2 regions of the Bacillus sp. ABA4_010 genome follow, and region 2 is predicted to be linked to the other one. Evidence: a T-box and tRNA genes for the amino acid it is inferred to sense, from the RefSeq annotation. Region 2 holds a T-box; the other holds one or more tRNA genes.
The links. The T-box of region 2 lies ahead of pheS (phenylalanine--tRNA ligase subunit alpha). A T-box ahead of a tRNA ligase gene usually reads a tRNA of that ligase, here a tRNA-Phe.

Region 1 (11,576 bases), on a different contig from region 2:
CTGATACGATGTCTACCGCTTTCGTCACATCTGTTGTGACGTCTACGGCCACAGTTTGCTGAATGGAAGAGTTAAGGTCTGAACGGTTGCTTTGCTCGTTAACCGTTGTTTGGTAAGGGAGAATGTTCAGCTTAGATAAAGTTGGAATCGAGAATAAAATGATAAGAGCACCTATCATCGCTCCTCCTAAGGCAGATAAAAATAAACCGCCACGGCTTCTTTTTGCTCTCCCTTCGCGTCTTTCATATCCTTCATCATAATATCCCACTCTGTTCACCTTTCCTTTCACTATACGTGATATCAACATATTTCCAAGCTCATGACACCTTCATTAGGAACTATTGCCCATTTTGATGGGTTACCCCTACACTTAAAACTACAAATAAACAAGTTCGGTCGGCTTTTTAGGATCGGTATCATATAAACGAAATTGATGACCTACTTCATACCCTTTTGATTCTAATACTTGTGTCACCGACATTCGGGCGATTTCCTTCATGTTGTTATCTTGACTTAAATGAGCTAAATAAATGCGCTTTGTTTGATCACCGATGACCTCTGCCATCGCTAATGCCGCATCTTCATTGGAAACATGGCCTACATCACTTAAAATACGGCGTTTTACACTCCAAGGATAACGTCCCATCCGGAGCATGTCGACATCATGATTGCTTTCAAACACAAAAGCATCGCTATTTTTAATAATGCCCTTCATACGGTCACTCACATACCCTGTATCGGTAATCACCGTCAATTTTTTATTCCCTTGATGGAAAACAAAAAACATTGGCTCTGCCGCATCATGAGAGACACCAAAAGATTCGACTTGTATCCCTCCGAATGATTTTACTTCTCCAATCTTAAAGGTAAAGCGCTGGTCTAACGGTATGTTGCCTATTAGGCCTTCCATCGCTCCCCACGTTTTTTCATTCGCATAGATGGGAAGCTTATACTTTCTCGCCAATACGCCGATCCCTTTAATGTGATCACTATGTTCATGCGTCACTAAAATACCTGAAAGCTGTTTAATATCTCGATTTACCTCTTGAAAGAGAGTTTCCATTTGTTTGCCACTTAATCCGGCATCGACTAACAGTGATTGCTCTCCATCGCTGACAAAAATCGCATTTCCTGTACTTCCGCTTGCAAGTACACTAAAATGCATCTCCATACTCTTTCACTCCAATATTTACGAATTCCCTTTTTTAATGATTTGCCCTTCAAATGCATTAACAAAGTAATCTGTTTTATCGTCCACCACAATATGCCATGTCGGTGTTAATACTTGCGAACTTGATAAAGGGGCAAACGTATAATAACCTAGTTCCACCTTCGTCACACGGCTTCCCGATGTTAACTCATTTTTTTGAAATAAATTTTCGATCGCCTTGATAGGTGGTAATATTTCCTGACTATCGTCCATTTTTTCAAGATTGGAAAGCAGTGACTGTTCGTAAGAAATCATCTCATTTTGTTCATTTAAATGAATGACTAGCATCGCACTTCCACTTGAATTATCATAAATCACTTTTCCTTTATATTGTTGATAAAAAGTGATGGTTTTATTTTCTTTATCAATATCCCACAGCTCATATGAATCGCCGTAAAGGATATTTTCCTTCAAAAATTGGCTTAAACGGAAGGTCACATTGGAATCTGGCAGCACGACTGGTTCTGAAAATGTTCCTTGTAAAACATAGTCATTTAATCTCGTGACGTCCTGCTTCTTAATTTTCTTTATTTCTTCATCTGTAAACACTTTACTTTTCGCATTAAAATACGTCTCTTTAGCGGGTGTTTTCGGGAGATTAATATACGTAATTTTCTCTTCTGCCAATTGCTCTTCAATGCTGATTTCCGCAATCATATCCAACTGACCTTCATTACGCTTTTCTAAAAACTGATAGGCCAAAAACAAGTCTAAAATTAAGAAGGTAATAATAAAAATTGTTTTTGTTTTACTCCAATCCATTTATATCCCCTCCCTCTCCCGGCTGTTTTACCTCATACCACGTTTGATTATAGAGATAGAACCATGCTGGTTCAAGGGACACTACTTTAGAGGCAGGATCTTCCCGAATCAGTTTATAGCCAACGACCACATCTTTTAATAAAAGAGGGTTAAACTTAGACTTTTGCTCAATTTGTTCCATAATTTCATTACCTGGTGTTAGCTTGACAGGATAGCTATCCAACGGCAGTTTAATAAAGCGATAAATTGGACGCGAGTACCGAATAATCTCCGTACTTCCCCATCGCTGATAAATCTCGGTCATTCCTTGAGCATTAAAAACAGGATGATTGTCTTCATATAATCGATAAACAACCTCTTGTTTATCGCGATCCCAGCTTGCAAATCGATACGTATCCGTCCATCCTCCATGATCATTCACAAAACTGAAGCTTCGTTTTAATAATTGTGAGCTCTCCATATTATCATTTTGAATGTTAATTGGATTCACATAGACCATCACATTAATCGTAGAATCTACTTCTAATAGACGCGACCCATCTGTGTAAAGGTCTTCGTAAGCTAATGACTCTTTTCTCACATAGCTTGGGTCACTAAATAACGCATCTCGAAATTTCTCTGTTTCAATTTTATCAGTGTAATATTGAATACGGTTAATTTCAACCGGTCCTTTTGGAAGAAAAATGGCTCGTACATCATTAATCTTGTAAGCAAGATATGGTTCATATTCATCCTCAAACCTTTTATTAATCCGCTCTAAATCTTCCTTCATAACATTTTCAATGGATGCTTCGTAAATTTTCCTGCGTTCGTAGTCAACAAAGTACGCAGAAACTTCCTCGTCTTGTCCTTCTTTAAACTTCAACACAACATGGTCAAAATAAATAGAAGGTAACGATTTCTCATTCACTTGAAACATAAGCTGGAATGTTTGGATCGCAATGGTATCTGGATAAACTAACTCAATAGAATCCTCTTCATGCATAAAGGACAAAAATTCGTCTTTCGACACCGTGGCGGAAATATTTTGGAAATCATAAAAACTTCCTTTCTTCATTTCCGTCATCCATTTGACAATATGCTCTTCCTTCGTCGACCCATAATGTCCTTTTTCTTCATGATAAAACACTTTCGTCGGACGCAGATGATCTTCCAGTTCCCTTTTCGGACTAATCATAATATCCTGCTGAATATACTCTGTATTTTCAATTTCATCATAAGCAGGTTGATACGTCCATAAGTTCCAGGTTAATACTCCGCTAATAATAATTAGTAAAGACAACAAAATGGTTTTCACTAACTCGTACTTTCTCATACCCATTCATCCTCATTTTCTCTTTCAATCGGAAGAGTAAAATAGATGGTTGTTCCAACGCCTTCTTTACTTTTAGCCCATATATTTCCGTCATGCGCCAACACCATTTCTTTTGCAATAGCAAGGCCCAGTCCTGTCCCACCTAAATTACGGGAACGTGCTTTATCCACTCGATAAAAACGATCAAAGATTTTATTGACATTATCCGATGGAATTCCTACTCCCTCATCCTTTACACTCACGACAATTTGTTCCTCTCGCTGTTCGAGTGAAAAAGTAATCGTGCCTCCTTCAGGAGAGTATTTAATGGCATTGGAAATGATATTATCCAGCACTTGTGTAATCTTATCTGGGTCAATGTAGACATAAATAGACTCGCTTGGAAGCTTTCGTATAAACGAAATGCCTTGCTCTTTCGCCATTTCAAATCGGTCAATAATATGCTGATAAAACTCGGTGAAATTCACGACATCTTTTGAAAAACGATAATCATGGCTATCAAGCTTGGACAATTGCAATAAATCATTCACGAGTCGAATCATTCGTTCTGTTTCCGTTTGGGTGACATTTAAAAACTTAGGTGCAATATCTTCATCTTGCCATGCTCCATCAGCTAAAGCTTCCAAATAGCTTCGCATCGTTGTTAACGGAGTTCTCAGCTCATGCGAGACGTTGGCTACAAATTCTCTTCGTTCTTGATCAATTTTTTCTTGTTCTGTAATATCATGCAGCACCGTAATAATTCCATTAATAAGCCCGGTTTCTTTTTGAATCGTCGATATCGTTGCTCGTAAAATGAATGGCTTTTGATACACACTAAAATCAAGAATTAAAGAATCTTTATCTAGAAGCTGCTCAAATGTATATTCTTCCGAAAGCCCTAACAGCTCTACAATTGGTTCTGATAACACTGTTTCACGTGAAACATTCAACATATTGGCTGCTGGATCATTAATGAGAATGATTCGTCCCTTTCGATCGGTCGCAATCACTCCATCAGTCATATGGGCCAGGACAGAGCTTAGCTTTCTTCTTTCTCCCTCAGTAGTTGCCTGAGCTTCCTGTAACTTTCTTGTTAAATTATTGAAGGTTAAAGCAAGCTGACCAATTTCATCATAGCCATAAACTTTGGCTTTTCTTGAGAAATTTCCTTTTGCCATCTCTAAAGCTTGTCTTCTCATCTCTGACATAGGTCTTGTAATCGTTTGGGCTAGAAGAACACCCAATATTGCTGTAATCCCTACCGCAATAATCGTCCCCTGAGCAAAAATATTATTAATTCCCTTCATTTGATTGTACACATGTTCCATCGTTGCCATAATATACACGGCCCCAATAATTTCATTCTGTGCTGAACGGACAGGAATCGTCAATACACGGATTCGATGACCATTTTTAGGGTCAATAACAATTTTTTCTGAAGTTGTTCCTGCCAATAAAGCCCGTTTGACAGCAAAATCAGATGTTTTTTTCCCGACGACGCTTTGCGGATAAGGATCGGACGTTCCGACAATTCTTCTATTTTGATCAATAAATTGTACTTCGTTAATATCTTTAGACGCAAAATCTTGCAATACAGCTTGAACGTCTTCTTCCAATGTAGGAGAAGCCTCGTCTCTTTTTTTCTTCGTTTCTTGTTCCAAATTATAGGCAAGCAAATTGACTCTCTCCTCAATGGAATGAGAAAAATTCGTCACAAGTTGCCTTTCCAGCTGATTGACAAAATAAGCCCCGATAATTTGAATGGCAATGGCAATAAGCAGTACATAAATCAACACAAATTTTAACTGAATGGATTGGTAAAATCGTACTTTCTTCATGCCTTTACTCCTGCTCAGGATTGCGCAAATAATACCCTACTCCTCTTCTTGTTACAATCCATGTAGGATGGCTTGGATTATCTTCAATCTTCTCCCGAAGTCTTCTTACCGTTACATCCACTGTGCGCACATCCCCAAAGTAGTCATAGCCCCAAACTGTTTGCAAAAGATGCTCACGTGTCATCACTTGTCCAATGTGCTTAGCTAAATAATGAAGCAGCTCAAACTCACGATGAGTCAGTTCAATCGTTTCTCCCCGCTTAGAAACAATGTACGCATCAGGATGGATCACTAGTGAACTAATATGAATCTCATTCGTTTCACTTTCTTCTTCTGCCACCGGTGTTTGTTGATGACGTCTTAAGTTCGCTTTCACACGTGCTAGCAGCTCTCTCGTACTAAAAGGTTTCGTTACATAATCGTCTGCCCCAAGCTCCAGACCAAGTACTTTATCAATTTCCGAGTCTTTAGCTGTTAGCATAATAATCGGCATGTCATATTTTTTCCGTACTTCACGGCAAACTTCCATCCCATCTTTTTGAGGAAGCATAATGTCAAGTAAAATCAACTCAGGCTGAACCTCTTCTACCTTCTCCAATGCCTCAATCCCATCATAAGCACAATGAACCTCATATCCTTCTTTTTGGAGATTAAACTTTAAAATATCTGCAATTGGTTTTTCATCATCTACTACTAAAATACGTTTATCCATAACGATCGTTCTCCTTCGCTTCAATTAAAGAATCATGTAATCGCTTCGTAATTATCTATCATTTTTTCAAATCCACTTTCTTATTATACTTAATCCTCTTACAAACGTCATATCATGCTCTCTCCTTGTTTAAAATAGGAGAAAAAGACCTATTCATATATATCCATTGTATTAATCATCATTTTTTCAAATCCTCTGTCATCACAGCGATAGATAGAGGAAAACCTCTAGCTTTGCTAGAGGTTCATCTATCATCCATTTTTAAACTAAAAAGAATAGTCGATTATAAAACGAATCGACTTCATCATATATACAGCGCTTTGATATTTTACACCAAGAGTACTTTCACTATAAGTGCTTCTTTGATAAAAGTCGAATAAAAAGAAAAAAAGCATGATAAAATATCATGCTTTTTAAGGATGGCTCGGGACGGAATCGAACCGCCGACACAAGGATTTTCAGTCCTTTGCTCTACCAACTGAGCTACCGAGCCATATGTTATTATGCGCTTTAAGATAAAATGGCGGTCCCGACGGGAATCGAACCCGCGATCTCCTGCGTGACAGGCAGGCATGTTAACCGCTACACCACGGGACCAAAATTTATACACTTTTATTTTAATTAAGAAAGATGACCCGTACGGGATTCGAACCCGTGTTACCGCCGTGAAAGGGCGGTGTCTTAACCGCTTGACCAACGGGCCACAGTTATCATGATTAATTATAAAAGTGAGCCATGAAGGACTCGAACCTTCGACCCTCTGATTAAAAGTCAGATGCTCTACCGACTGAGCTAATGGCTCATATTATCTCGGCGACGTCTTTTATAATAACACCATTTGAATACACATGCAATACTTTTTCATAAAAAAATATTAAAAAGCCTTCTCCTCCAAAAAGGAAGCAGCAAATGGACTACTAGAAAGATGCGCGATGAGATGCAAACCTGATTCATTTTAGCATACCTTCATACAAAAGAGAACCTTCAAAGGAAAAGCATACTTTCCCCTGAAGGTTCCATTTAAGCAAGCGATTAACGCCTGACTCAATGTATTAATTGTATAAGCTGCGAATCACATTCGTTTGATTACGATCTGGTCCGACAGAGAATGTGCAAAGAGGAATCCCTGTTAATTCTGATACACGCTCCACATAACGACGTGCATTCTCTGGAAGTTCATCCAATGTTTTTACGCTTGTAATATCTTCTGTCCAACCAGGTAGTTCTTCATACACAGGCTCACATTTTGATAAAATTTTAAGGCTTGCTGGATACTCATCAATGATTTCGCCATTGTAACGGTAAGCAACACAAATTTTTAAAGTTTCAATGCCTGTTAATACATCAATAGAATTCAAACATAAATCTGTCAATCCACTTACACGACGCGCATGGCGGACCACTACACTGTCAAACCAGCCAACACGGCGAGGTCTTCCTGTTGTTGTACCATATTCGCGTCCAACTTCACGAATTTGATGTCCGATTTCATCATGTAATTCAGTCGGGAATGGGCCGTCTCCTACACGAGATGTATAAGCTTTCGAAACACCGACTACATGTTTAATTTTATTCGGGCCGACACCTGTTCCAATTGTAACACCGCCAGCTACTGGGTTAGAAGACGTAACGAATGGGTATGTACCTTGATCAATATCAAGCATAACCCCTTGTGCACCTTCAAATAGAACACGCTTGTCTGAATCTAATGCATCATTTAACACAACAGATGTATCACAAACATATTGCGCAATTTGTTGACCGTACTCATAGTACTCATCCAAAATATCTTCTACTTTGAACCCTTCAACTTCGTACATTTTCTCAAATAGGCGATTTTTTTCTTCTAGGTTACGTATTAATTTCTCTTCAAACGTTTCACGATCTAATAAATCCGCCATGCGAATTCCGATACGTGCCGCTTTATCCATATAAGCAGGGCCAATCCCTTTTTTCGTTGTCCCAATTTTATTATCGCCTTTTCGTGCTTCTTCCACTTCATCCAACTTTAAATGGTAAGGCAAGATAACATGGGCACGATTACTGATACGTAAGTTATCTGTTGTCACTCCACGCTCATGTAAGCCCTTCAATTCTTTCACAAGTGCTTTTGGATCAACAACCATTCCATTTCCAATTACACAAATCTTATCCTTATAAAAAATACCAGATGGAATTAAATGTAATTTATATGTTTCACCATTGAATTTAATTGTATGACCTGCATTGTTACCACCTTGATAGCGTGCAATCACTTCTGCATTTTCTGAAAGGAAATCGGTAATCTTCCCTTTTCCTTCATCTCCCCATTGTGTTCCCACAACAACAACAGATGACATATTCCAGCACCTCCGCTTAATCAACACGACTTTTCTTAACTTCATTTAACGTTAATAAGTGTATCAATTCAACGTAGTAAAGTCAATTAAAATCCGAACAATTAATCTATATATCTATCTATATGTTCGTTATATAAATCCATCTAGAAAATTTAACATGATTAAAAGGGAAAAAATCAAGTTGTTTTAATCAAAAATTGTAATGCTTCTCCATCGAATGAAGCTTTGCCGAATGATTAATTGAAAAATATAAATTAGTGGTGCATTGATGAAAAAAATGTTGAGTGATGAAATAGTATATTTATATACCGGTCAAAAACAGCTCAAAAAGAAGAGACAGAAGGAACAATCCCTCTGTCTCTTTTGATTTAAGCGCCTGGTGGAATGCCAGAATCATCGAAGCGGCGCTCAAGGTTCACGAATTTATTATACTCTTTGACAAACGCTAATTGAACAGTGCCAACAGGTCCATTACGCTGTTTGGCGATGATGATTTCAATGATGTTTTTATTTTCACTTTCTCGGTCGTAGTAGTCATCACGATACAAGAAGGCTACAATATCCGCATCCTGCTCAATACTCCCCGATTCACGAATATCCGACATCATCGGACGCTTATCTTGTCTTTGCTCTACACCACGGGAAAGCTGTGACAGCGCAATAACCGGTACTTTGAGCTCACGAGCTAATGCTTTTAAGGAGCGAGAAATTTCCGATACTTCCTGCTGACGGTTTTCACCGCCACCTCTTCCGCTTCCTTGAATCAATTGAAGATAGTCAATTAAAATCATGCCAAGTCCGTTTTCCTGCTTTAAGCGCCGACATTTAGCCCGAATTTCACTTACTCGAATTCCTGGCGTATCGTCAATAAAAATACCCGCATTGGATAGAGACCCCATGGCCATCGTTAATTTTCCCCAGTCTTCCGACGTCAAGGAACCTGTTCGTAAGTTTTGTGCATTAATATTTCCCTCTGCACAAAGCATCCTCATGACAAGCTGATCGGCCCCCATCTCCAAACTGAAAATCGCGACATTTTCATCTGTCTTAGTCGCAACATTTTGCGCAATATTCAAGGCAAAAGCAGTCTTACCAACAGACGGGCGTGCTGCGACAATGATTAAATCATTGCGCTGAAATCCTGCCGTCATTCGATCGAGCTCAGCGAATCCAGTCGGAATCCCCGTAATATCTCCCTTCCGAGTATGAAGAAGTTCAATATTATCATAGGTTTGAACGAGAACATCTTTGATATTTTGGAAAGCCCCTGTATTTTTTCGTTGTGATACCTCTAAAATATTTTTTTCTGCTTCATTTAAAAGCCCTTCTACATCCTCTTCCCGCGCATATCCTTCAGAGGCAATGTGAGTGGCCGTTCGAATCAATCGCCGTAAAATCGATTTTTCTTCTACTATTTTGGCATAATATTCGATGTTGGCTGCGGTTGGAACCGAATTTGCCAAATCACTTAAATAAGAAACTCCACCGATTTCTTCTAAAATCTTTTGGTCAGCTAAATCCGCTGTAACCGTGACTAAATCAATGGGCTCCCCTCTGTCCGAAAGATTCAACATACAGTTAAAAATCTTTTGGTGAGCAGCACGATAAAAATCTTCTGGAATCAATAATTCCGAAGCCAATGTTAAAGAGGAAGGCTCTAAAAATACAGCTCCTAAAACCGCTTGCTCTGCCTCAATATTTTGAGGCGGGAGACGGTCGGCAAAAAGATCACTCATATTATTTAATCGCCCCTCTTTTCAACAAATTTATTGTTCTGATACATGTACTTTTAATGTAGCTGTTACTTCAGGGTGAAGCTTCACCGTCACATTCGTATACCCAAGGGCACGAATCGCATCATCCATTTCCATTTTGCGCTTATCCACTTTAATGTTGTGGTTCTTTTGTAATGCTTCAGCAATTTGTTTACTTGTAATGGAACCGAATAAACGTCCGCCTTCTCCTGATTTTGCTTTTAATTCAACCGTTAATTTCTCTAATACTTCTTTTAATTCTTTAGAGCTTTGCAGCTCTTCTGCCGCTTCTTTCTTTTCCTTATTCTTCTGTCCTTCTAATGCTTTCAAACTGGCATTTGTTGCCTCAACGGCCAGTCCTTGCTTAATCAAAAAGTTTTGAGCGTATCCATCAGCTACATTTTTGACTTCACCTTTTTTTCCTCTTCCTTTTACATCTTGTAGAAAAATGACTTTCATTCTTTTTTTCCTCCTTCTAAATACTCATCAATGACTTGTTTCAATTTTTCTTCTGCTTCACTTAGCGTAATATTTTGAAGTTGGGTAGCCGCATTGGTCAAATGTCCTCCACCTTGTAAGCCTTCCATAATCACTTGCACATTAATTCCACCAAGTGACCTGGCACTAATGCCAACTAGTTGATCTTTTCTTCGGGAAATGACAAAAGATGCGACGACACCATTAATAGAAAGCAGTGTATCAGCTGCTTGGGCGATCAGTACTTGATCGAAGTTTTCGTCCTCTGTGCCTTTTGAAATGGCAATCCCAGCCTTATAAATTTCTGCATTTTTAATGAGCTTTGCTCGTTTTACATATTGATCCATGTCTTCTTTTAAAAACTTCTGCACAAGTACCGTGTCAGCACCGTTAGATCTTAAAAACGACGCTGCATCAAAAGTTCGCGAGCCTGTCCGGAGCGTGAAACTTTTCGTATCCACAATAATACCGGCAAGTAAAGCAGTAGATTCTAATATGTTAATTTTAAAACGCTTTGGCTGATATTCCAACAGCTCTGTCACTAACTCGGCTGTTGACGACGCATACGGCTCCATATAGACGAGCAGTGGGTCTTCAATAAACTCCTCACCGCGTCGATGATGGTCGATCACTACTACGTGTTCCATTTTATTTAATAGCCTTTCTTCAATTACTAAAGATGGCTTATGAGTGTCTACAATGACAAGTAACGTATCCTCCGTGGCAATGTTTAACGCTTCTTCAGGTGTAATGAAGCGTGACCAAAGATCTGGTTGCTTCTTAATTTCTTCTAAAAGTCTTTGAACGCCTGAATCAATTTGATTTGGATCAAGAACAATGAAACCTTCTTTTTGGTTCACTTGTGCGACCTTTAAAATGCCGATAGCGGAGCCAACTGCATCCATATCAGGGTATTTGTGACCCATTATAATGACTTTTTCGCTTTCCGTCACTAATTCTTTTAACGCGTGAGAGATGACACGGGCACGTACACGGGTTCGTTTTTCCATCGGATTCGTCTTGCCCCCGTAGAATTTCACTTTCCCATTTGGCTGCTTAATGGCGACCTGATCGCCTCCCCTGCCTAGAGCTAAATCAAGGCTTGATTGGGCAAGCGCTCCTAATTCCGGCAAAACCGATGCCCCTACTCCAATTCCTACGCTTAACGTTAACGGTGCATTTTGCTT
Region 2 (11,576 bases):
AATTTTCAGCGCCAGGAGCAAGGGTACTAATTCGTGTTTTGAGCAAATGTTCTGTATACTAATGAATTATGATACATATTGAAGGAGGCTGACTAACAGCATGGCTAAATTGGATGAAACATTAACGATGCTGAAAGAGTTAACGGATGCAAAAGGCATTCCTGGAAATGAGCGTGAACCGCGCGATGTGATGAAAAAGTACATTGAGCCTTATGCAGATGAGGTAACAACAGATGGGTTAGGCAGCTTAATTGCCAAGAAAACTGGAAAAGAAAATGGACCCAAAATAATGGTTGCGGGCCATTTGGATGAAGTTGGTTTTATGATTACGCAAATCGATGATAAAGGGTTTCTTCGTTTTCAAACGGTAGGAGGCTGGTGGTCGCAAGTGATGCTCGCCCAGCGTGTGACGATTGTAACGAGAAAAGGGGATGTAACAGGGGTTATCGGTTCAAAGCCGCCTCATATTTTATCACCGGAAGCTCGCAAAAAGCCGGTTGAAATTAAAGATATGTTTATCGACATTGGTGCATCCAGCAAAGAGGAAGCGATGGAATGGGGCGTCAAACCAGGAGATCAAGTGGTCCCATATTTTGAATTTACAGTGTTAAACAATGAAAAAATGCTACTTGCTAAAGCGTGGGATAACCGCATTGGTTGCGCCATTGCTATTGACGTGCTAAAGCAACTGAAAGATACAGCGCACCCGAACGTCGTGTACGGTGTTGGAACGGTTCAAGAAGAAGTTGGACTGCGCGGGGCGAAAACGTCAGCGAACTTCATTCAGCCGGACATTGCGTTTGGTGTAGATGTGGGCATTGCTGGTGATACGCCAGGGGTGTCAGAGAAAGAAGCAATGGGCAAAATGGGGAAAGGACCACAAATCATTTTATATGATGCATCAATGGTCTCCCATAAAGGCTTGCGCGATCTTGTGACAGATACAGCGGATGAATTGAATATCCCATATCAGTTTGATTCGATGGCAGGTGGAGGAACGGACTCAGGTGCGATTCACGTTTCAGCAAACGGTGTCCCTGCTTTATCTATTACAATTGCGACGCGCTACATTCATTCACATGCGGCGATGTTACACCGCGATGATTATGAAAATGCCGTCAAGCTTATTGTAGAAGTCATTAAACGTCTAGATGCAGAGACGGTCAAGAATATTACCTTTAATTAATTGGTTTATATCATAAGAAAAGACGGTTGGGTACCCAACCGTCTTTTCTTATTGTAACCCTTTTTCGAGAGTTGACAGCATCTCGTTTTTGTCTTGTTCGTTGGAATTTTTCCAGATTACTTCGAATAAAACACCTAAGCCTGGCAGCATTTTGTCTTCGCCGCTTTGGATGGCATCCATAATGGTTGATTCCAACTGCTGCTGTGAATTCCCTGAAACATTTGATATAATGGCATTTCGTAAATTTAAATTCATTTTCATCACCTCGAATTTAGTGTGAAAGTACATTGTTATTGTGAGTCTTATGAGCATTTTCTATGTACGAAGAATTGAGATATAATGGTGGCAGTATAAAATGGACTTACAATAGAAGAAGGAGACAGAACGGTGAAACGAATTGATTCGGTAAAAAATCCACAAGTGAAAACATGGAAAAAACTCCATACAAAAAAGGAACGAGACAATAGCGGGCTATTTTTAGTGGAAGGTTATCATTTAGTAGAAGAAGCGCTTCGGACGAAGCAAACGGTGAAAGAGCTTATCGTATCAGAAGAAGTAAGTATGCCTTCTTCTTGGAATGTTGATAATATTTCTATTACGGTCGTTGGCAAAGAGATTATGAAGGCCATTACCGATACCGAAACCCCGCAAGGCGTGGCAGCGGTTTGTTATCAGCAGCAAACGAGTGACATACGAGAGAATGTAAGCAACATTTTATTAATTGATGCTGTTCAAGATCCAGGAAACCTTGGTACGATGCTTCGAACGGCAGATGCGGCTGGAGTAGATTTAGTGGTTTTAGGCAACGGCAGTGTTGATTTATACAATAGTAAAGTTATTCGCTCTACGCAAGGCGCGATTTTCCATTTGCCTGTTGTAAAAGGAGATTTGCAGGAGGTTATTCCCGCTTTAAAGCAGCGCGGCGTTTCGGTGTATGGCACATCTTTAAACGATGCAAAACCTTATATGGACGTACAGCCAAAGGGAGCTTTCGCCCTTTTAGTCGGAAATGAAGGAAGTGGCGTCAATCCGTCGTTATTAGAACAAGCAGATGAAAATTTATACATCCCGATTTACGGTAAGAGTGAGTCGCTAAATGTGGCCGTTGCTGCCGGAATTTTATTGTACTATTTACGCGGGATGTAGTTGCAACATCGTTTTATTTTCCATATAATAAAGGAAACTTCGATTCAGGAAGGACAAAATCCTTGACTGATGGAGAATGGAACATCAATGGAATTACATATGTAAAAGCGTAGATGGAGAAGAGTAGCGTAACGCGCGCCATTAAGGGAGAAAATGCCGTGACTGAAAGCATTTTTATGGTAGACATACGTGAATTCACCTCCTGAGCTGACACTTGGACCATCCGCGTGATGTAAAGGTGTTCCGGTTTTAAACCGTTATGTGGCTGAAGTTGTACGACAGATATTGATATTGTCGTAAATAAGGGTGGTACCGCGATCAAACCTCGTCCCTTTTTGGGAAGGGGTTTTTTTATTTCCATGAAAAGATGCAAGATAAAAAGGAGGATTTTTCGCATGAAAGAACGTTTACAAGAGCTGCAACAAGAAGCGATTGCTAAAATTGAAGCGGCTCATGATTTAAAAGAGTTAAATGATGTACGTGTTGCTTACCTTGGAAAGAAGGGGCCTATTACAGAAGTATTGCGTGGCATGGGGAAACTATCAGCTGAAGAACGACCTGTAATGGGAGCACTTGTCAATGACGTGCGCGAAGCGATCGCATCGAATCTTGAAGCAAAACAAACGGTGTTGGAACAAGCCGAAGTAGAACGAAAGCTTGCATCCGAAACGATTGATGTGACGCTTCCGGGACGTCCTGTTAAAGTAGGGAACCATCACCCGTTAACAGCAGTTGTGGAGGAAATTGAAGATTTATTTTTAGGAATGGGTTATTCCATTGCGGAAGGTCCTGAAGTCGAGAAAGATTATTACAATTTTGAAGCGCTCAACTTGCCAAAAGGTCATCCGGCACGTGATATGCAAGATTCTTTCTATATTACAGAGGAAATTTTGCTTCGTACGCATACCTCTCCGGTACAGGCACGTACGATGGAGAAAAATGAGGGCAAAGGTCCGATTAAAATTATTTGCCCTGGTAAAGTATATCGCCGCGACAATGATGACGCGACCCATTCTCATCAATTTACACAAATTGAAGGGCTAGTTATCGATGAAAACATTCGCATGAGCGATTTAAAAGGAACGCTTGAAGTATTTGCGAAAAAAATGTTCGGTGAAGAGCGTGAAATTCGTCTTCGTCCAAGCTTTTTCCCATTCACAGAGCCGTCTGTTGAGGTAGACGTATCTTGTCATAAGTGTGGCGGAAAAGGCTGTAATGTATGTAAAAAAACGGGCTGGATTGAAATTTTAGGTGCTGGAATGGTTCATCCGAACGTACTTGAAATGGCCGGTTATGATTCGAAGAAATATCAAGGATTCGCTTTCGGTATGGGACCAGAGCGTATTGCCATGTTAAAGTACGGTGTCGATGACATTCGTCATTTCTATACAAATGATGTACGTTTCTTACAACAATTTAAACGAGCGTAAAAAGGGAGGGTTTGCACATGTTTGTATCATATCGTTGGTTACAGGAGTATGTGGATTTAACAGGAATTTCAGCAGAAGAATTAGCTGAAAAGATTACAAGAAGCGGAATTGAAGTGGAAGGCGTAGAAGACGTAGGCGAAGGCATTAGCGGTGTTGTCATTGGTCATGTCGTTGAGCGTGAGCAACATCCGAATGCAGATAAATTAAATAAGTGCTTAGTGGACATCGGGGAAGATGAGCCTGTTCAAATCATTTGTGGCGCATCAAATGTCGCTCAAGGCCAAAAAGTAGCGGTAGCGACAGTTGGGGCTGTTTTACCGGGCAATTTCAAAATTAAAAAAGCAAAACTTCGCGGAGAAGAATCGAACGGCATGATTTGCTCACTTCAAGAGCTTGGAGTCGAAGGAAAGCTTGTGGCAAAAGAATATCAAGAAGGCATTTTCGTTTTCCCGAATGATGTGGAGCCAGGAGCGAATGCGCTTGAACTGTTGAATTTAACAGATAAAGTATTGGAACTAGGCTTAACACCAAACCGTTCTGATGCATTAAGCATGTTAGGAGTTGCGCATGAAGTAGCCGCTATTTTAGGACGTGAAGTTAAGTATCCGGAAATCGCCCTAGAAACAAACGATGAAAAAGCGTCTGATTATATTGCCATTAAGGTGGAGGCGAAAGAAGACAACCCATTATACGTGGCACGTATTGTGAAGAACGTCAAAATTGCGCCCTCTCCGCTTTGGATGCAAACACGCTTAATGGCAGCAGGCATTCGCCCGCACAATAACGTGGTGGATATTACAAACTACATTTTATTAGAATATGGCCAGCCCCTTCATGCATTTGACTATGACCGTATTGGCTCAAAAGAAATTTTAGTAAGACGTGCACAAAACGGTGAGAACATCGTGACACTTGATGAGGCAGAACGGACTTTAACAGCTGAGCACCTTGTCATCACAAATGGAACAGAGCCTATTGCTTTAGCCGGCGTGATGGGTGGAGCGAATTCTGAAGTTCAAAATGATACGACAACGGTATTAATCGAGTCGGCATATTTTAAAGGACAAACTGTTCGTACGGCGTCAAAAGACCATGGCTTACGAAGTGAGGCGAGCGCACGCTTCGAAAAAGGCATTGATCCAAACCGCACACGTTTAGCGGCAGATCGCGCAGCGGAACTAATGAGTTTATATGCTGGTGGTGAAGTAGTGGACGGAACGGTTGAAGCAGATACGCTGACAATTGAACCAGCAGTAATCTCTATTTCCTTACAGCGCATTAATAGTGTACTTGGTACAGCGTTAACAGCTGAACAAGTGAAGGATATTTTTGAGCGCCTTCAATTTGAAGTGAAAGAAGAGAAAGAAAGCTTTGTTGTCACTGTTCCAACAAGACGAGGCGACATTACGATTGAGGAAGATTTAGTGGAAGAAGTGGCACGTATGTACGGCTATGACCACATCCCAACAACGTTGCCAATTTCAGAAGCAACGCCTGGGCGCTTAAGTCCTTACCAAGAAAAACGCCGTAAAGTTCGCCGCTTCTTAGAAGGTGCGGGTCTTTTACAAGCCATTACGTACTCATTGACGAGTGAAGAAAAGGCAGCTCAATTTGCGCTTGAACAAAGTCAAGCTATCCGTTTAGCAATGCCAATGAGTGAGGAGCGCAGCACGCTTCGCTTGAGCCTTATTCCACATCTGTTAGAAGCGGTTAAACATAATAATGCTCGCCAAATGGATTCGGTTGCGTTATATGAAATTGGTTCCGTATTCTTAGCAAACGAACAAGGAGAGTTACCGCAAGAAAAAGAACGCCTTGCTGGAGCTATTACTGGATTATGGCATACACACAGCTGGCAAGGAGAAAAGAAAGCTGTGGACTTCTATGTGGTTAAAGGTATTTTAGAAGGGCTATTTGATTTAGTAGGGGCAACGTCGTCTATCGAATACAAGCTTGCAAGCAAAGAGGGCATGCACCCTGGCCGTACGGCTGAAGTATTTATGAATGGCACAAGCATCGGATTTGTTGGTCAGCTTCATCCAGCGGTACAAAAAGAGCTTGATTTGCGTGAAACATATGTATATGAATTGGATTTACAAACGCTGTTAACAGCAGATGTTCAAGAAGTTCAATATGAAATTATTCCGCGCTTCCCATCGATTTCTCGCGATATTGCGCTTGTAGTGGAGCAAAACGTTTCAGCTGGCGATATCGAGCGTGTCATTACAGAGGCGGGTGGCAAGCTGTTGAAAGACGTGACGGTATTTGATTTATATGAAGGGGAAAAAATGGAACCAGGCAAAAAGTCTGTTGCCTTCTCTCTTCGTTACCTTGACCCAGAGCGTACATTAACAGATGAAGAAGTGACGAAAGCACATGACCGCGTATTAAAAGCAGTAGAAGAAGCATTCAACGCATCATTGCGTTCTTAATAAAAAAGTAAAAGCCATGAGCCGACCGGCTCATGGCTTTTACTTTTTCGCAATGTTCATCGCTTTTTGCGTGTTGGCAAAATGAAATTTAGTGAACGAAGGGAGCGCTTGTTTACCATGTTGTTTAATCAAACGGGCGGCAGCGATATCTACTTGAGCTCCTGCTCCTTTCGGTAAAAGGAAGCCCGCTTTTTCACTCAATTTTTCCATTTCCCTTAAAAACGCGTAACGGGCAATCATCGAAGCAGCAGCTACGGCGATATGAACACTTTCGCCTTTTGTGCTGAAGTGCACGTTCTCTTTCACGATTTCTTGTTGGGAAGCGATGTGCTTATAGTAAACGGAACGCTCCGCAAACTGATCGATGAGAATACCTTCAGGCTTAACAGGAGCCATTTTTTTTAACACATTTGCGATTGCTTTATTATGAAGAAGCGCCTTCATCTTTCCTTGCGACATGCCTTTTTGCTGCCATTCATTGTATTTGTCGTTATGCAGAATAAGGAGACTGTATGGAAGGAAGGTAATCAGCTGTTTCGCAATGGCGACAATTTTTTCATCGGTTAAACTTTTTGAATCTTTGACACCTAGTTCTTGGAGAAGCGGGATTTGCTCTTTATCGACATAGGCCGCTACTACTGTAATCGGACCGAAGAAATCGCCTGTCCCGACTTCATCGGAGCCGATGAAAGATTGTTTGGCAATGTTAGGTGGAAGTGTACTAGAAGATTTACGTGTAGAAGAAGCAGAAGAGACTGAAACTGGAGCGCTTCCCCATTTAGTCGCTTCTATTTCAGCACTTTGACCTTGGAAAAGAACCTTTCCCGAACGATACGCTGTAATGGTACAAGTCCCTGTTTTAGCGACAAAAAGTCCTCCTTGTGGAACTTTTTCCACAAGCTTTGCTGCATAATGCTGTTTCATGTTTTCTAATTGCTTTGCATCCATTTTCAAAACGGTATTTGACATTGATGAGCTCCTTTTCATTTAACTCAATTTTTCTGCTCTTTTGATGGGTTGCCCCACGTTTCAACTTTCCTATTATACCATGTGGAAAATAAGACGTTCAGGCCTTCGCTGCAACCTTGTGGCTCTTTGTAACTGTAGGTGAATCTCATATGCCGTTATTTAACAGTACATGGCTTTCCATAGAGCGCGGCTTCATGGTATGATAAGGATTAGGATTTGGTGGAACGGAGGACTTTTTGTGTCAGAACAACCTAAAACACGTACGACAGTCGATATTTTCGGACAACAGTATACTATCGTCGGAACCGAAAGCACCAGTCACATTCGACTTGTGGCGTCTATTGTCGACGATAAAATGCGTGAAATCAGTGCAAAAAATCCACATTTAGATATAAATAAACTGGCTGTGTTAACAGCGGTGAACGTCGTACACGATTTTCTTAAACTAAAAGATGATTATGAAAAAATAGAGAGACAATTTCACGATCCAAAGGAATGAAATCAATGCTTAATATTATTTTGATCGGTTTGCTTTTGTTAGGGTTCCTAGCTGGAATTAAGCGCGGGTTTATTCGTCAGCTTGTCCATTTGATTAGCTTCGCTGCTGCCTTCCTCGTAGCCTATACCTTTAACGATCAGCTTGCGCCTAGAATTAAGCTCCTTATTTCCTTTCCTGAAACGCAAATGCAAGGAATCACGTCTTTGTTGTTTGAACAAACTTATATAGAAGAGGCATTTTACCGAATGATCGGGTTTGCTGTATTGTTTTTTGGAACAAAGCTGCTGCTCGGAATGGTCGGTTCGATGCTCCATTCATTGGCGCAGCTTCCGGTATTAAAGCAGCTCAATAAATGGGGCGGCGGCATTTTAGGGTTTGCGGAAGTTTATCTTGTGTCCTTCGTCCTTCTCTACATCGGTGCTATTGTACCTGTGAACGAAATTCAAGAACCGATTCAGCAATCCTTCATGGCGATGTTCATTGTAAACGATACGCCTATTTTGTCTTCTGCTATTCAGGATTTATGGAGACATTACACAACCCTTTAAAATGAAACGGGAAGACCCGCTAAGTGAACCGTCCGATGAGATCCAGCACAGCTAAGGGTTTCGGAGGCGGTTCATTTTATTATCACAAAATATCTTGTCATTCTTCATAATGGAACTAATCTATACGCACATGATAAATTATATGATGTGTGATCATGATCTATCCTACAGGCGGTGTAAAAATGAATAAAAAACAAATCATTCAATTGTTAGAAACGATTGCAGTATATATGGAATTAAAAGGGGATAACCCATTTAAAATTTCTGCTTTTCGCAAGGCGGCAGCAGCTTTGGAAAACGATGAAAGAAGTTTAGCAGATATTGAAGACTTTACTCAATTATCTGGCATTGGGAAGGGTACAGCAGCGGTAATTGATGAATTCATACAAACAGGACAGTCATCTGTACTTGAAGAACTGCAGGCCGAAGTTCCTTCAGGTTTGATTCCGTTATTAAAGCTCCCGGGGCTTGGTGGCAAGAAGATTGCCAAGCTGTACAAAGAGCTTCAAGTGGAAGATATTGATTCGCTAAAAGAAGCCTGCTTACAGCAAAAAGTACAAGGTCTGAGCGGGTTTGGTAAAAAAACAGAAGAAAAAATTCTTGCGGCAATTGAGGAGTTTGGTAAACGACCAGACCGTCTGCCAATTGCCTTCATGCTCCCGATTGCTGAAGAAATTGAACAAGAACTAGCACGCATGGCAGGAATTATTAAGTTTTCACGTGCAGGAAGCTTACGCCGTATGCGGGAAACGATTAAAGACCTCGATTTTATTATTGCAGCAGAGCATAACGGGCAAGTACGTGAACAACTCATCACGTTACCGAAAGTAAAAGAAATTATTGCAAACGGCGATACGAAAGTCTCGGTTGTGCTCGGTTATGAATATGACGTATCTGTCGATTTCCGATTAGTAAAAGAAACGGAGTTTGCGACAACGCTGCATCATTTTACCGGATCGAAAGACCATAATGTTCGGATGCGCCAGCTTGCTAAAGAGCGCGGGGAAAAAATTAGTGAGTATGGAGTAGAGAAAACGGAGACAGGTGAAATCCTTACATTTGAATCAGAAGAGGCATTTTACCAACATTTTGATCTCCATTTCATCCCGCCTGAACTGCGTGAAGACGGCAGTGAGGTTGAGGCCTTTCAAGCAGCTCGCTCTGTCATTAGTTTGACTGATGTAAAAGGCGACTTGCATATGCATTCAACGTGGAGCGATGGTGCGTATTCCATTGAGGAAATGGCGGAAGCATGCCGTAAAAAAGGCTATCGTTATATGGCGATCACCGACCATTCACAATATTTAAAGGTAGCGAATGGATTAACAGCCGAGCGCTTGCGCAAGCAGCGTGAAGAAATTAACCGCTTGAATGAACAATATGAGGATTTTACGATTTTAGCAGGTGTGGAGATGGACATCTTACCGGATGGTTCGCTCGATTATGATGATGAGCTGTTAAGTGAAATGGATCTTGTTATTGCTTCGATTCACTCAAGTTTTTCTCAGCCTCGTGAGGTCATTATGGAGCGATTGAAAACAGCGTTGGAGAATGCGCATGTTGATTTCATTGCACATCCTACGGGAAGATTGATTGGGCGACGAGAAGGTTATGATGTAGATATGGATCTATTAATTGAGCTGGCGAAAACGACGAACACTGCACTGGAACTGAATGCGAATCCTCACCGTCTTGATTTGGCGGCGGAGCATTTGAAAAAGGCGCAAGAAGCGGGTGTGAAGCTCGTAATTAATACGGATGCTCACAATATGGATATGTTGGAGCATATGGAGATTGGCGTATCAACAGCGATTAAAGGGTGGATTCGACCGGAGCAAGTGATCAATACATATGCACTGGACGATTTGCTTGCTTTTTTAAAGCGCAATGACTAAGGCTTAACACCACCAACAAAGAAAAGTAAAAAGACAACGTTTTACGTTAATAGATATAAAGGGAGGCAAAAATGTTGCAACAGCGCATTTTTAAAGTACTAGAATTCGATAAAGTGAAAGAGCAGCTTCTTACCCATGTTGCCTCATCCCTTGGCCGTGAACAGGTCATGCAGCTGGTACCGTCATCAGACTATGAAGAAGTCGTCACAAGACAAAACGCAACAGATGAAGCAGTCACTGTGTTACGAGTGAAAGGAAATGTCCCGCTCGGAGGCATTTACGATATTCGTCCTTATGCAAAGCGAGCGTCTATTGGCAGTACACTGGGTATGACGGAGTTGTTAGACGTAGCCAGCACGATTTACGGGACGAGACAGATGAAGAAATTTATTGAAGAACTGGTGGAAGAAGAGTTTCACTTGCCAATTTTGCAGGAGTTAGGTGAACAATTAACGCCGCTTCCACAAGTAGAACAAGCGATTAAAAATAGCATTGATGACAATGGAGTGATGTTGGACGGAGCGAGTGATAAGCTGAGAAGTATCCGTCAGCGTCTCCGAACAACAGAGTCAAGAATTAGAGAAAAGCTGGAGAGTCTTATTCGTTCCTCGTCCGCCCAGAAGATGCTTTCAGATGCCATTGTGACCATTCGAAATGAACGCTTTGTTATTCCGGTGAAGCAAGAATACCGCAATGCATATGGCGGAATTGTCCATGACCAGTCATCATCCGGAGCGACGCTCTTTATCGAGCCGCAAGCCATCGTGACACTCAACAATGAACTTCAAGAAGCAAAAGTGCAGGAGAAACAGGAAATTGAGCGCATTTTAGTTGAGCTGACGAAGGAAGTAGCCGAGGTTGCGCCAGAGCTCTTGCACAATGTGACGGTACTTGGAGACCTTGATTTTATGTTTACAAAAGGAAAATACAGCCATCGTTTAAAGGCGTCTAAGCCAAAAATGAATGAGCATGGTTACATCAAGCTATTTAAAGCGAAGCACCCGCTTATTTCAAAAGAGGATGTAGTGGCCAATGATATTGAATTAGGCGGAGATTATTCAACGATTGTGATTACCGGTCCCAATACGGGAGGGAAAACGGTTACGTTGAAAACGCTGGGGCTGTTTACATTAATGGCTCAATCCGGCTTGCAGATTCCCGCCCTTGATGGCTCGGAAATGGCGGTTTTTGACCATGTCTTTGCCGATATTGGGGATGAGCAGTCGATTGAACAAAGCTTGAGTACGTTTTCATCTCACATGGTCAACATTGTAGAAATCTTAAAAAATGTGGACTATAAGAGCCTTGTCTTATTCGATGAGCTTGGGGCAGGAACAGACCCGCAAGAAGGAGCGGCTCTGGCGATTTCAATCTTAGACGAAGTCCACCAAAGAGGAGCGCGTGTCGTTGCGACAACACATTATCCGGAGTTAAAGGCATATGGCTACAATCGAGAAGGAGTCATTAATGC

Region 1: it encodes a tRNA-Phe, which carries the amino acid that the T-box ahead of pheS (phenylalanine--tRNA ligase subunit alpha) is inferred to sense. The anticodon was not compared.

The regions. Positions count from the first base shown of each region.
Region 1 is NZ_JBSWUN010000004.1:51,337-62,912, reverse strand. Features, by position in the region: gene ACXAEO_RS20005 (S1C family serine protease) at 1-268, opposite strand, end outside; gene ACXAEO_RS20000 (MBL fold metallo-hydrolase) at 377-1,171, opposite strand; gene ACXAEO_RS19995 (two-component system regulatory protein YycI) at 1,190-1,972, opposite strand; gene ACXAEO_RS19990 (YycH family regulatory protein) at 1,959-3,287, opposite strand; gene walK (cell wall metabolism sensor histidine kinase WalK) at 3,284-5,107, opposite strand; gene yycF (response regulator YycF) at 5,112-5,819, opposite strand; tRNA gene ACXAEO_RS19975 (tRNA-Phe) at 6,240-6,312, opposite strand; tRNA gene ACXAEO_RS19970 (tRNA-Asp) at 6,341-6,416, opposite strand; tRNA gene ACXAEO_RS19965 (tRNA-Glu) at 6,451-6,522, opposite strand; tRNA gene ACXAEO_RS19960 (tRNA-Lys) at 6,549-6,621, opposite strand; gene ACXAEO_RS19955 (adenylosuccinate synthase) at 6,872-8,158, opposite strand; gene dnaB (replicative DNA helicase) at 8,527-9,894, opposite strand; gene rplI (50S ribosomal protein L9) at 9,925-10,371, opposite strand; gene ACXAEO_RS19940 (DHH family phosphoesterase) at 10,368-11,576, opposite strand, start outside.
Region 2 is NZ_JBSWUN010000003.1:171,442-183,017, forward strand. Features, by position in the region: gene ACXAEO_RS02060 (dUTP diphosphatase) at 1-30, shown strand, start outside; gene ACXAEO_RS02065 (M42 family metallopeptidase) at 101-1,186, shown strand; gene sspI (small acid-soluble spore protein SspI) at 1,235-1,441, opposite strand; gene ACXAEO_RS02075 (TrmH family RNA methyltransferase) at 1,574-2,332, shown strand; T-box leader at 2,434-2,668, shown strand; gene pheS (phenylalanine--tRNA ligase subunit alpha) at 2,728-3,762, shown strand; gene pheT (phenylalanine--tRNA ligase subunit beta) at 3,780-6,194, shown strand; gene rnhC (ribonuclease HIII) at 6,234-7,163, opposite strand; gene zapA (cell division protein ZapA) at 7,402-7,662, shown strand; gene ACXAEO_RS02100 (CvpA family protein) at 7,668-8,210, shown strand; gene polX (DNA polymerase/3'-5' exonuclease PolX) at 8,393-10,105, shown strand; gene ACXAEO_RS02110 (endonuclease MutS2) at 10,180-11,576, shown strand, end outside.